2 linked regions of the Teredinibacter purpureus genome follow. The main gene of each other region encodes a partner of the protein of the gene in region 2 in a complex. Links are inferred from orthologs where the notes say so. Each region holds a gene or a part of one and is shown on either strand. Other genes may lie near its edges.

The links. Proteins that work in one complex are often made in the same cells at the same time.
Region 1: the proteins of dnaX (region 2) and holA are in contact, whole or in part, in a cryo-EM structure (PDB 8GIZ), measured with the Escherichia coli proteins. The link is inferred for Teredinibacter purpureus from one-to-one orthologs.

Annotation. Positions count from the first base shown.
Region 1 is NZ_CP060092.1:1,385,753-1,391,890, forward strand. What follows is about bases 565-3,385. They hold holA (DNA polymerase III subunit delta), read right to left. Parts: upstream 2,590-3,385; coding sequence 1,540-2,589; downstream 565-1,539. Other genes in these bases: H5647_RS06130 (pyridoxamine 5'-phosphate oxidase family protein), read left to right, coding at 591-1,148; H5647_RS06135 (hypothetical protein), read right to left, coding at 1,137-1,439; H5647_RS06145 (LPS-assembly lipoprotein LptE), read right to left, coding at 2,692-3,171; leuS (leucine--tRNA ligase), read right to left, coding at 3,259-3,385. Also shown: H5647_RS06125 (serine hydrolase domain-containing protein), read left to right, coding at 1-505; more of leuS, read right to left, coding at 3,386-5,718; H5647_RS06155 (cobalamin-binding protein), read right to left, coding at 5,830-6,138. UniProt on the Escherichia coli protein: Part of the beta sliding clamp loading complex, which hydrolyzes ATP to load the beta clamp onto primed DNA to form the DNA replication pre-initiation complex.
Region 2 is NZ_CP060092.1:2,789,041-2,797,266, reverse strand. Bases 2,767-5,763 are described here. They hold dnaX (DNA polymerase III subunit gamma/tau), read right to left. Parts: upstream 5,306-5,763; coding sequence 3,227-5,305; downstream 2,767-3,226. Other genes in these bases: H5647_RS12280 (AEC family transporter), read right to left, coding at 5,427-5,763; H5647_RS12290 (YbaB/EbfC family nucleoid-associated protein), read right to left, coding at 2,894-3,214; recR (recombination mediator RecR), read right to left, coding at 2,767-2,776. In the rest of the region: H5647_RS12315 (SlyX family protein), read right to left, coding at 1-100; H5647_RS12310 (YcgN family cysteine cluster protein), read right to left, coding at 209-649; H5647_RS12305 (YcgL domain-containing protein), read right to left, coding at 655-948; rnd (ribonuclease D), read right to left, coding at 1,002-2,177; more of recR, read right to left, coding at 2,183-2,766; more of H5647_RS12280, read right to left, coding at 5,764-6,353; H5647_RS12275 (hypothetical protein), read left to right, coding at 6,354-6,524; H5647_RS12270 (cellulase family glycosylhydrolase), read left to right, coding at 6,854-8,226. UniProt on the Escherichia coli protein: Part of the beta sliding clamp loading complex, which hydrolyzes ATP to load the beta clamp onto primed DNA to form the DNA replication pre-initiation complex.

The DNA of each region.
Region 1 (6,138 bases), 1.4 Mb from region 2 along the record:
AATCGTGATAGTGAACGACCCTGTTGCCGGCGAAGCCGTTCAGGTTGAAGGTGTGCTCTATCAAAAAACCTCCGTCTTAATCGTTGTGGGGCGTTTAGTTTTTATTGTGATGGCAGCGCTGTTAGTGCTATTGAGTTTTATCTATCCCTTATGGCGATTATTGGTTCGAATAAAGTCGAAAAAGCCAGAGCCTATTGCGCTAAGGTTGCGTTTATTGCCAACGCTATTAAGTAGCCTACTGCTAATATTACCGGTGTTTATACTGTTCAGTGGGCTTGATATTAAACGCCTCATGGAATCGTCGATTATTAGTTGGGCCATTTTTATCGTTAGTGTGTTGTACCCCTTAGCGGCCATTGTTGGGTTTGTATATGTGGCACGTATTAGAAAAATAGCGAGCGAGTGGCAAGAGTATTGGTATGTCGCGGTAATGGCGTGTACCCATGTTTGGATTGCGACCTACTTAGCGTGTTATGGCTTTTTTGCGTATCGGTTATGGGCGTAACGCCGAATAGGCGCAGTGTTAATAGAATGGTTTGCACGGCATAATAACGGGCTACCCTATTGGCCATTCAAAAAGGATTAACACGATGGGCAAGCAATTCGATTCTCTTTCAGAAAAACTTAGTGCTTTTATTGCGGAACAAAAACTTTTTTTCGTGGGTACGGCCACTGACGATAGTCGCGTGAACATTTCGCCTAAAGGCATGGATTCGTTGCGGGTACTGGGGCCTAACCGAGTGGTGTGGCTGAACGTTACGGGGAGTGGTAACGAGACTTCTGCGCATGTGCAAATAAACCCCAGAATGACCATTATGTTTGCAGCCTTCGAAGGAAAACCGCTTATTTTACGTTTATACGGTACGGCAAACGTCATACACCATACAGATGAACAATGGCCCGCACTTTCTGCTTTATTTAACCCCACCGTGGGCGCTCGGCAAATTTTTGATTTTACAGTTGAGATGGTTCAAACATCGTGTGGGATGGCAGTGCCGTACCTTTCCTATGATAGCGATCGAGAGTTGCTGACGAATTGGGCCACTCAGCAGGGCGAAGACGGCATTAACCGCTATTGGGAGAATAAAAATCAGAACACCATCGATGGGATTCCGACACATATTGTAGAGAAAAATTTAGGGAGTTGATGGATTGCGTTTATCTTCTTGTATCGACCACGCCTTATCTTTTTCAGTAACGAGATAAAAGCGGGTATATTCTTGGGTTTTCCAACGAAATAGCATACCGTTTTTTTGTATTTGGACATCTATGTGGGTTTTTGTGGGATGTAGCCCGCGCCGTTTTAAATAGCCGTTAAGTACAACGAAGCCCTTTTGGGTTGTTTCGTCGATAGGCACAAAATCGGGGGTTTTACTGCAGGCCATAAGTAGTAACACACTAATGCCTATGATGCTTAATTTAAGCCGAGTAAATTGCATTTGCGGGCGCCAATATAGTGATGCTGTACAGTTAATTATCGCGTTTTATAAGAGTGACCTATATTGAGTGTAGCTCTGCTATGGCTGGGCGATGAAGTTTTTAACTGCGAAACTCTAGCCGTTGAGTTTTCGCGGTGAGTACAGGCATACCGGCCAGCCCTAGAGTGAGGTCGAGTAGAATGTTCCACACATTACCTGTGCCAACGCCCTTAGTGACCCTATCGGCTAGCGCGGCTTTACGAATTAAATCTTGTAGTTGTCTCGGTTTTATTCGCTTAAGCGCCGCTTTAAACAGCGGTTTACGTTTTTCCCAGACACCATTTTTTCGGGCAGCGGCATCGAAACTTTCGCCGGTATCCATTGCTTCTTTAATATTGTTTAAGCTGCGTATTTCACGTGTTAACGCCCAAAGCAGCGTTAGGGGCTCGGTGCCTTCTGAGCGCAACCCTTGCAAGCTAGTAGCCGCAGAGCGGCTGTCACCATAAATGGCTTTGTCGACTAATCCAAAAATATCGTAGCGGGCCGAATCCATGACAGCGGCGGTCATTAGCTGTGCATCAATAAAATTGTCTTCGGCGGCGAGTTTAAGTTTTTCTATTTCTTGAACGGCGGCGAGTAAGTTTCCTTCTGTCCTTGCACAGAGAATATCAATGGCTTCGCTGTCGGCGTGCAAGCCAGCGGCCTTTAAGCGTTGGTCTACCCAGCGAGGCATTTGCGGTATGCCAATGGGCCAGACTTGTACGGTGGCGCCCACTTTTTCGATGGCCGTAAACCATTTACTTTTTTGACTTCGACTGTCTATTTTGGGGCTGACCAGAAGCAGCAGGGTATCGTCGTTCGGCGACGAGCAATATTCTACAATGGCTTTGCTGCCGGCGTCGGCGGGCTTGCCATTATGGATGCGAATTTCGATTATTTTTTTGTCGGCAAATAGCGAGAGTGCGTTGGCGCTGTTGTAGAGTTCGTCCCAACTAAAGTGGGTATCGGTATGGTGTAGTTCGCGTTCGCTAAACCCTTGTTCGCGCGCGGCTTGGCGAATAGTGTCACAGCACTCTTGTACTATGAGGGGTTCGTCACCGGTTATAAAATACACGGGCGCTAAGTTTTTTTTAACGGCGGCAGCGAGTTGTTCCGCTCTAATTTTCGCCATAAAATGTTAACTCTTTAGTCGTATAACAACGCGGTAAAGCGGGTGAACGGCCGGTGGAATTTAAAAAAAAGAACATTCATTCAACATTGAAAACAATCTATTTTACTCAAGGCGCGCATCTAAAATGCGATAAGCGAGTTCTTCGCGCATTTCAACAAGCAGGGCTTGTTCTTCTTGGTTTTTCGCGACGATAAGAGAAGGGTCGAAATCGTAGCTACGCCAGCTAATAGCTTTCTTGGAGGCCATTCGGATATCGCCACCTTCGCTGCCACTGCTGGTTTGGTAGTGATAGCGCAACGTTAAGGTTAATTGGTATTGCGCGGTTACGCCGGTATCGGTAACGGATAGCGGGCGCTTATCGAGTTGTTCGTCTTCGATCACCAGTGTCATGGGGGCCGTACGAATTTGTTCGACGTTATTGTTGCGCAGTATGCGCGTTAGCACCGGTGCAATTTTACTGTTTCTGGATTGCACCACAACGTTGAGTTGCGGTGGGAGTGGCCCAGAGCGCGCATCGGCAAGCGAAGAGTTCGCACCGCGTAATTGCCAGCCGCAGGAGGCTAGCAATAAAATCAGGCCCATTAGGGCCAGCCGGGTTATAAAATGGCGGTGCATAATTGGCGGTCACTCTCAGTCATTGGACGGCGTTCTAGGGTTTGAGGGTTGAGGTTAGTTAGCCACAATATTGACTAATTTCCCCGGTACCACAATCACTTTACGAACGGTGTTGCCGTCGATAAAGCGAATAACGTTTTCATTGGCGAGTGCTAATTTTTCCAATGTGGCTTTATCGGCGTCGGCGGGTACTTCGAGTTTAGAGCGAACTTTGCCGTTGACTTGCGCCACTATGGTGATAGAACTACGCACAAGCGCGGCTTCATCAACACTGGGCCAAGGGTAGTTGATAATGGCCTCTTCATGCCCGAGTGCTTGCCATAGCGAGTGGCAAATATGAGGCACGATAGGTGCGAGTACCAGTGTAGCGGCTTCTAATGCTTCGCGTTCCACGGCGAGGCCGAGCGGCGTACTGCGATCGGCGTGTCGGCTTAACTCGTTCAACAATTCCATAACGGCCGCAATGGCGGTGTTAAAGGTTTGGCGACGACCAAAGTCGTCGGAAACCTTTTGGATAGTTTCGTGAGTTTTCCGGCGTAAATCTTGTTGCTTATCATCGAGTGCCGAGGCTTCGAGTGTGCCGGGGCTACCGGCTAGCTTATGGGCTGCGACGGCTTTCCATAGTTTTTTCAGAAAGCGAAAGGCACCTTCTACTCCGGTTTCAGTCCATTCCAAGCTTTGTTCGGGTGGGGCCGCAAACATGGAAAACAGGCGAACAGTGTCGGCGCCGTATTGTTGTATCAGCGCTTCGGGGTCGACGGTATTGCCCTTTGATTTGGACATTTTAGTGCCGTCTTTTAAGACCATACCTTGGCAAAGCAAACGTTCAAACGGTTCGTCGCAGCTCACTAAGCCTTCGTCGCGCATCAGTTTGTGATAAAAGCGTGCGTAAAGCAGGTGCAAAATTGCGTGCTCAATGCCGCCTACGTATTGATCGACCGGTAGCCAGTAGGCTGCTTTTTCGGGGTCGAGCATACCGCTTTCACTGGGTGCGGCGTAACGGGCGTAATACCATGAGCTTTCCATGAATGTATCGAAGGTGTCGGTTTCGCGCTCTACCGCTTGGCCGTTAAGCTCGTCTTTTTTCCATTCGAGGTCGGCCTTGATGGGAGATTGTACGCCGTCCATTACCACGTTTTCTGGCAATAACATGGGAAGTCGGTCGGCGGGCACCGGAATCTCGCCACCGTCGGGCAAGTTAAAAATGGGGATAGGTGTACCCCAATAACGCTGACGAGAGACACCCCAGTCGCGCAAACGGTAATTGGTGGTCACGCGGCCTTTGTCGGCGGCGATTAACGTTTGTGAAATCGCTTCGAATGCGGCGTTAAAATCTAAACCGTCGTATTCGCCGGAATTGACTAATATACCCTTTTCAGTGTAAGCCGCAGTGGCCAAATCGACGGCTTCACCGCTGGTGGGCGCGATAACCTGGTTGATGCCAATGTTGTACTTTTGTGCAAATTCCCAATCGCGTTGGTCGTGTGCAGGTACTGCCATTACGGCACCAGAGCCGTAATCCATCAATACATAATTACCCACCCAAACGGACACTTCTTTGCCGGTAATGGGATGAAGGGCTTTAAGGCCGGTATCGATGCCTTTCTTTTCCATGCTAGCCATGTCGGCTTCGGCAACGGATTGAACCTTACAGGCTTGAATAAATTCGGCGAGTGCGGGGTTGTTCTCGGCTTGCGCGAGAGCGATTGGGTGTTCTGCGGCGAGGCTTACATAGGTGACGCCCATGAGTGTATCGGGGCGGGTGGTGTAAACCTCAAACCCCGTGTGCCCTGCGACGGTTTCGGTTAAGTCGAAACGCATGTCTACACCGCGGCTTTTGCCTATCCAGTTGCGCTGCATGGTTTTGACTTGTTCTGGCCAGTTGGGCAGTTTGTCGAGGTCGGCGAGTAGCTCTTCTGCGTAGTCGGTGATGCGAATAAACCACTGGGGTATTTCTTTTCGTTCAACGGGGGTGTCGCAACGCCAGCAGCAACCGTCAACAACCTGTTCATTGGCCAATACCGTTTGGTCGTGTGGGCACCAGTTAACCGCCGAGACTTTTTTATAGGCTAAGCCTTTTTCATACAGGCGGGTAAAGAACCACTGTTCCCAGCGGTAGTAGTCGGGCTTACAGGTGGTTACTTCGCGTGTCCAATCAAAGCCAAACCCCAGCTCGGTGAGTTGCTTACGCATGTAATCCGTATTGCTGTAAGTCCATGCGGCGGGGGCGGTATTGTTTTTAATGGCGGCGTTTTCGGCCGGTAAGCCAAATGCATCCCAGCCCATTGGGTGTAGAACATTCTTCCCTTGCATACGCTGAAAGCGCGCGATCACGTCAGAAATAGTGTAGTTACGTACGTGTCCCATGTGCAGCCTGCCACTGGGGTAGGGGAACATCGCCAAGCAATAGAATTTTTCCTTGCTGGTGTCTTCAGTAACGTTGAAGCTTTTGTTTGTGTCCCAGAATTGCTGGGCGGCTTGTTCTATTTCAGACGGAAGATAAAGGTCTTTCATGGATGGATGTTTTTGGCCTGCGCTGTAGGGAAGGAGGGATTCATAAAAAATGGTTCGGCATTATGACAAAAAAAGGGGGTGAGTTATAGAAGTGCGCGTGCGAAGCCGCGCTTATTCCGTGACAGGTGTAGGGGATTTTGGCTGTTTGTGGCGTGCCTTATCGAGGTGTTCGCACATTTGGGCGCCTCCATCCAGAATTCTCGCGGTATGGCGCTGGATAATATCCGGTGGAATAAAAAATAGGTTTTGCGACTGTACGGCGTTTAGTGACGGCCATTGCTGCCATTCATCTAACCAGTCGGGCCGTTGTTCGCCCATGCCGCTGGCTACAATTACGTCGGGGTTGCGGGCCAAAACCGATTCAATACTGAGCTTTGGTGCCACTACAGGCAGGTCGCCAAATGCGTTGAGGCCGTTACA
Region 2 (8,226 bases):
GAACCTCTTTGTCCAATGTTATAACCTGCTGATTTAACGTATTAATAGTATCTTCTTGGTACGCAATACGTGACTGTAAATCGTCTATTACCTCTGTCATGCCAACCTCATTGAACTCTTTTCATTGAACGTTTAGTTATGCTTGCGCACATTAAGTTTCGTGAGTGCGTAGAAAAAACCATTTTCACGACCTTATGTGCCTTTCCCACTACACCCAATGGATGACATGATCTTCCATATCATCGGGGTGCACCGAGTTTTCTGATACAACTTTACCCTTCACGGATATACCTGCAAGCACTACACTTTCTGTTGTACCACTAATAAGTGGATGCCAACTTGGTAAGGGATTACCCTGAGACAACAAGCGATAAGCACAAGTGTCGGGCAGCCAGTCAAAAACAGCTGGCTCTTCCGGTGTTAACACTAAACATTCCGGTACTAGCGTTTTTCGATTAGGGTAATCGATACAGCGACAAGTAGACTCATTTAAATTTCGACACGCAACGCGTGTAAAGTACAGCTCATCCGTGTCTTCATCCTCGAGCTTATGTAAACAGCACCGCCCACACCCGTCACAAAGTGATTCCCATTCTTCGCGAGACATCTGCTCAAGGCTTTTATCTTGCCAGAACCTCGATACAGCCATGGGCACTAACGTTGCCCCAGTTTCGAATTGGGTATTTTTTGCATATATTCTTCCGACGTTACACTGCTAGGCGGCATCTGCAAAAAGAAGTCTTGCGTTTCGATACCCTCGATAACTTTTTGAACATCGACTCTGGCCAGCTTTTTCTCAGGTGTTAGCAATAACGTCATCGCCAGTTCTGGCTGCCCAAACTGCTTTAACAAAGCCTCCGGTAACGTCAGCAAATCAAACCCTTTGCGCACGTACAAATACATGCCTTCTTTCTTTTTAGACCTAAAAATACTGGTAATAACTGCCATAAGATTACAACTGTTTTCAATTCAAAAAAATTGAGGTTAAACCGTTAAACAACTTAGTCGTCTAGTGACTGGATAGAACCAATAACATCTGCCAAAGGTTCTGCCACAATGGCGTATCGCCAACCACCAACAGTTGACTTTAAGTGTGATGCTATTTCGGCTGTATCGAGTGGTTCTTTGTGAATAAACGCTCGAGTAATCGCTTCGTAATCACGCTTTTTTAGCAAAATTTCTGGCGCTACGTCCAATTCCTCGGCTAACGCAACAATACGCGCGCGCATGGCTTTAACCCATTTGTTTTCACTGTTGGTTAACGGTTTATCCATTGCCTTAGGGTAGTCCGCAGGGTCGACAGCCATAGCCTCTTGTACAAGTTGAATAAGGTGCTCGCCGTCGGTACGTATCATCCGCTCTGCTATCCCGTCAAAACGGCGTAGCTGGCCAACATGATTCGGCGCTGTCATAGCAATATCGAGGAGTGAATGCTCTTTAACGACCCGATTACGGGGTATATCGCGCTGTTTCGCTTGTCGCTCACGCCACACCGCAAGCTTTATTAAAACACCCAATTTTTGCGGGTTGAGCTTCCATGCCTGCTTGAAGCGAACATGACATTTGTTTTCATCTTGATTTTCGAGATACGTTTGCAGGATATGCTCGCATTCCTCCGTCAACCAAAAAAGCCTATCCACGTTTTTCAGTTTTAATACCAGTATTTTGGCCAACTGAAATAAATCTTCAACATCGATAGCCGCATATTCAATTTGCGAGGCGCTTAAGGGGCGCTGCAACCAATCCGAACGAGTTTCTGTTTTAGGTAAATCTTTATTTAAAATAGCCTTAACTAGATTGCCATACCCTACTGAGAAACCGTAACCACATAAAGCCGCTGCAATTTGTGTATCGAATAAATTCACAGGTACAACATTGAGCAACCGTTGAAACACCTCAAGATCTTCCGAGCACGAGTGCAGCACTTTAATGATAGTAGGATTGATCAGTAATGCAGCAAAAGCCGAACAATCAGCAATGGCGACAGGGTCTATCAAATAATTGGCGTTACCATCATTCACCTGGATAAGGCCCGCAATAGGGTAGTAAGTTTGGCTGCGCATAAACTCTGTATCCACAGCAAGAATGTTACTCGCTTGCCAGCGTTGACAGAGTTCGTTTAGAGATTTTTCTGTATCAACCCAATGAATTTCTTGGGTACACAATGATTGTGACATAAATTTTAAACTTCTCTTCGGCTGGAAAGCGCATGCGCAAGAGTTCCGCCATCGATATACTCTAGCTCGCCCCCAATGGGTACACCATGAGCAATACGCGACACTTTTATTCCATGTTTTTTTGCTTTTTCAGCAATATAATGAGAGGTGGCTTCACCCTCAATCGTGGGGTTGGTCGCAATAATAAGTTCGTCTATCTCTTCTGTTTGAAATCGATTATTTAAAATATCCATACCAATTTCTTTCGGCCCTATTCCGTCTATGGGAGATAATTTTCCCAACAAGACAAAATATACGCCAGAAAATATACCAGCCTGCTCTAACGCTAGTACATCCGCAGGCGTTTCCACAACACATAGTAGCTTGTGGTTTCGCTTTGTGTTGGCACAAATATTACACAGCGCTTGTTCGGTTAATGTTCGACATTGATTGCAGCGTGTGACAGACGCTATCGATTGTTGAAGTGCTACGGCTAATTGACTGGCGCCTTCTCTATTGTGTTCCAATAAATTCAACGCCATTCGTTGGGCAGATTTAGGGCCTACCCCAGGAAGAATGCGAAGCGCGTGTATAAGCTGGTCAATTAAAGGAGAAAACATAGGTTATAAGGGGCTCGCTTTCGATAAAAGTAACATTACACAGTAGCCTGTTTTGTTCGCGATTCATTTTAAATGTGTACGCCACACCGAACCGTTTTACATCTTTCGTGCCCAAGACTAAAACGGCATTTTAAATCCTGGAGGCATTTGCATGCCTCCCGCTAAATCACCCATTCTTTTTTGATTCTCAGCCTCTACACGCCGAACAGCATCATTAACGGCCGCCGCGAGCAAGTCTTCCAACATCGCTTTGTCTTCGGTCATTAAACTCGCATCAATGGCGACCGCTTTGACATCATGGCGGCCCGTCATAACTATTTTTACCAAACCGGCACCAGACTCGCCGCTTACTTCAATACCGGCAATATCGTCCTGCATTTTCTGCATTTTTGCCTGCATTTCCTGAGCCTGTTTCATTAAATCGCCCAAGCCTTTCATATTAAACCTCGTTTAGTCATATACTACAGATTGATCGTCCAATACTGCTCCAAATTCTTGTTGCAGTGTTTGTACAATGGGGTCGTTCGCTAATAAGCGTAATGCCTCTGCATAGTTTTCCGCTTTCTCTCGTTCGAAACATTGCGCAGGCGTTTCCGTCCCTTCTGGCAGCGCCTGAAGATGAATATCGACTTTTATTGATTGCTGGAAATAATCACTCAGCATCCCGCCCAATCGCTGACTATGAGAGCTATCGAATAAACTCCCTTTATTTTCATCGAGCGCAAAAAATAGGTGGGATTGTTCCGCACCTAGAAACACACAATTTGCTGCAGTACTTTGTAAAATACCGCGAATGCTAAGGTGACGAAAAACATGCACCCAACTAACAGGGTTTAAATGTTCTAGTGCAATTTTTTCTGGCCTATCGTTCTCAACGCTTTTTTTTGTAGCTGCCACGACTCCCGACTGATGTTCTGCGGACACCGGAGAGGCAGCTGTTACAGCAGCCATTGCCACAGGCTTAGGCGCAACAATACCCTCTTTTCCCGTAATAGCTTTAACCTGTGCTTTTAACTGCGCCTTGATGTCAACGCTGTTATCCCTCTCAGCTCGAGAGGGATTAACCCCCGACTTTTCATTAAGAATATTCGCGAGATTGTCTGTCGGCGATAGCTTTTTAGTGGGCGTGGCCGGTCTCTCTAATACGGGAGCTGTAGCTGCTGGCATAGCCGGTACCGACTCGAACTCAACACCCGTAATGGCAGCGTTTTCTAGTTGGCAGGCCATTAACGGCGGATTGTTGCTCTCTATCTCTGCCGAAGAAACGGGAGCATTAACTGGCGCTATAGGGCCTGAAACCGCCGCTTCGGATACCCGCATAACAGGCTCCGGCTTTATTGCGGTTTCAGTCGATGGCTTTTTTGGGCTGGCAAGACCCTCCGCGTTTGACGGCGCTAATGATGGCTGAGCTGAACCCAGCGGTTGGGAAGGCACGTCCACAACCCCTTGCGGTTTAAAAGCCAGCATGCGCAGCAATGTCATTTCGAAGCCACTGCGAGGCTCGGGTGCGAGATTAATATCTCGCCGACCAATAAGTGCCGTTTGATAAAATAACTGTACGTCTTCCGCTGGTAGCTTCGACGCGAAATCAAGAATTTGCGTGCGGTCGCCAAAACTATTATCTAAGGCTTCAGGTAAGGCTTGCGCAATTGCGATTCGATGTAACAAGGTTAACAAATCGGCTAACGCACTATTAAAGTCTGGTGCGTGTTCGGCAAACTTGGCCACGGCTTCAAGAATTTTCTTGCCGTCCGACTCAATTAAGCCTGCCATTAAATTTTGTATCAGTTGGTGGTCAATGGTGCCCAGCATGGCGGCAACATCGGTCTCACCAATTTTACCGCTACCATAAGCAATAGCTTGGTCAGTTAAACTGAGTGCATCTCGCATACTGCCATCGGCACCACGCGCCAACAACCACAATGCAGACTCTTCAAAAGGCACAGCCTCTTGCGCTAAGACGTGCTGCAAGTGGCCAACAATGCGCTCGGAACTCATATTCTTAAGGTTAAACTGTAAACAACGAGACAAAATTGTGACGGGCAATTTCTGAGGGTCTGTTGTGGCCAACAAAAATTTTACATGCTCTGGCGGCTCTTCCAACGTTTTTAACAACGCGTTAAAGCTGTGATTAGACAGCATGTGCACCTCATCGATGAGGTAAATCTTATAACGACCGCGCGTAGGTGCATATTGAACGTTGTCCAGTAGCTCGCGGGTATCCTCGACCTTGGTTCGAGACGCCGCATCAACCTCAATGAGATCGATAAAGCGGCCTTCACTAATCTCGATACACGCACTACATTCCCCGCAAGGGGTCGACGTAACACCAGCACCGCAGTTAAGGCATTTAGCCAAAATCCGCGCAATGGTTGTTTTACCGACACCTCGTGTTCCCGTAAACAAATACGCATGGTGCAGGCGATTATGATCTAAAGCGTTGATAAGAGCCTTGAGCACATGCTCCTGCCCTACCATTTCTCGGAAGTTCGCGGGCCGCCACTTACGGGCGAGTACCTGATAGCTCATTGAATTATGAGTCTCTCGTTAGCTGAAAAAAGGCGATTATACCTGCGCAGAGGGGTAATGTCCGAACCTTCTCTCTACAGCTATTATTGAACTCTGAGTAATAAAAACAGGGCCCATTGGTCTATATAAGCTTGTAATACCCTAGCCAAATGAGACCCAACGTAATAGTGATAGGTGAAAGCAATGTTGAAAGCGTGATAATTTCGGCTGACATTTGTCCGTGCGGTGTCATCTGTCTACTCATGATATAAGCCGCAGCCGCCGTTGGTGACGCCATCATCAAAAAAAGTATGCCTAGGGCTTCGCCCCTCAAACCGACTAAAATCGCAACCAATACAATTACAAGCGGCACCATAATCAGTTTCATTCCGGCGGCTATCAGCACCTCCCATTGATTCCCCCTGATACTCTTCCAGTCGAGACTCGCGCCCACACACAGCAAGGCGAGCGGCAACGTTAATTGAGCAAAATATTCGCACGACACCCATAACACTGCCGGCGGCCGAAACCCCGCAATAGATGTGAATAGAGCTGCAACAATGGCGATAACCAACGGATTTTTAAGTAAATGGAGGAAAGCACGCCAATAATGCGTGCTTAGCAAAATAACCACCACAACATTATAGAGAATGGTTAGAAAGGCTAAATAAACGCCCGCGACCGCCAACACACCTTCACCGTAAGCATTTACACACAACGACAAGCCCACAACAGCCATATTGCCCCGAAACGCACACTGCACAAATACCCCCCGCTTCGATACTGAAACCACAGCCGGTGCCAACAGCCACAGCGCAACTACACAAATAAGCGTTGCTATAACAGCAAAATAGATCAACGAAAAATCAAGGCTTTGCGATAGCGGCTGAGCCACCACACTGAGGTACAGAAGGCATGGCATAGACACATTAAACACCAATTTATTTGCCACGCTTATAAAATGGGTATCGAGTAGGTTTATACGCTTAAAGAAAACCCCCGCCAGCAACAAAACAACAATGGGGCCAGTGACATGGAAGGCCGTCAAGAAATGAGCAAATAATGACAAATGAGACTCTCAGCTGGATTGAAAGGACACCGATTAAAAACCGAACCACAACGCATAACCGAGCAAACTGAAGAAAAAGCAGGGCAAATAGTTATCGTCAATTTAACTATTATGGCGGTCGACCTGCCACATTTTACTCGCCAAGCCGGCGTAAAACTGACCTTTTTTTAAAAAAATCTCATCGAATATTAAAAGCATCAAGACTTTTTTGAGCAACCGAAACTTTACGCTATCTCCTTCGAAAAAGCCTAATACCGTCACGTATACATCAATAAAACACCAGAAACAGAATACCCTTACCCAAGGAACCCTGTATTTTACAACCCCTAATAAGCCGCCACAGTTCACACAAACGGTTTTATTTGGCGCGATTATCATTTAATATAAAAAACAGTTGTGGCCAGTGCCGCAAGCTGACGTAGTGTTTTTTGAGGCTATAGAACGCACCGCGCACCTATGCCAAACAACACTCTAAAAAAGATAATAATGAGGAATACGTTTTGCGAAATCTTAAGAGAATTTCCCTTATTGCCACTATGGTGGCTACCATTTTCACTTCATCCGCTGTTTTTGCGGGCTTTAATGTAACCGGTAACATTTTAACTGATGGCAACGGAAGTCCATTCATTATTCGCGGGATTAACTACCCACACGCTTGGTTTGCAGACAAAGGGGCCACCGCATACCCCGCCATGGCTGCCACCGGTGCCAACTCAGTTCGGGTTGTTCTTTCAAACGGCGTTAAGTGGTCTGCAACGCCCGCTTCAGAAGTAGCCAACCTCATTAGCTTGGCGAAAGCCAACAACTTAATTTCTGTTGTAGAAATACATGACACGACGGGTTACGGCGAAGAATCTGGAACATCGTCACTTGCGCAGGCTGTCGACTACTGGATATCAATCAAATCCACTCTCGTTGGCCAAGAAGATTACGTAATATTGAACATCGGTAACGAGCCTTTTGGCAACTCCTCCTCTACAAGCGACTGGGTGAACGCTCACAAAGACGCGATTGGCCGCCTACGAAACGCAGGTTTTAACCATACTTTAATGGTTGATGCGCCCAACTGGGGCCAAGACTGGACGAACGCCATGCGCGATAACGCTCAATCAGTATTCGATGGCGATTCAAAAAGCAACACCATCTTCAGCGTTCACATGTATGAAGTGTACAACACTCGCAGCGCAGTAGAGAGCTACATGAATACGTTTGCAAACAACGGTTTGCACTTAGTAGTAGGTGAATTTGCTGACAACCACTTTAACGAAGATGTTGCCGATGAAGCCATCATGGAGCTAGCGCAAAACCACGGCTTTGGTTACATGGGCTGGTCTTGGAAAGGTAACGGCAGCGACCTTGGCGCGCTAGATATTGCAAACGATTGGTCTGGCGGCAGCTACACCACCTGGGGACAAAAGCTCGTTAAGGGCACGCACGGTCTCGATGCAACAGCGTCTATCGCATCCGTTTTTGGCAATGCTCCTACTAGCTCTTCAAGCAGTTATTCATCCAGCTCATCGCAGAACTCTTCTAGCAGCTCCTCCTCTTCAAACAATAATGGTTCAGCTGCCCAACAATGCAGCTGGTACGGCACCTTAACAACCGTATGCGTAAATGACTCTAGCGGCTGGGGATGGGAAAACGATGCTAGCTGCGTGAGTGCGAACGAATGCGTCAATGCAGGCCAAACACTGGTGGGAACAACGCCTAGCTCTAGCTCCTCTAGCAGTTCCAGTAGCAGCTTCTCAAGTAGTAGCTCTTCTAGCAGCAGCTCTTCTAGCAGCAGCTCAAGTAGCTCCTCCACTGCCAGCGGTGGAACGTGCAACTGGCACGGCTCGAACTACCCGCTATGCACCTCCACTTCAAGTGGCTG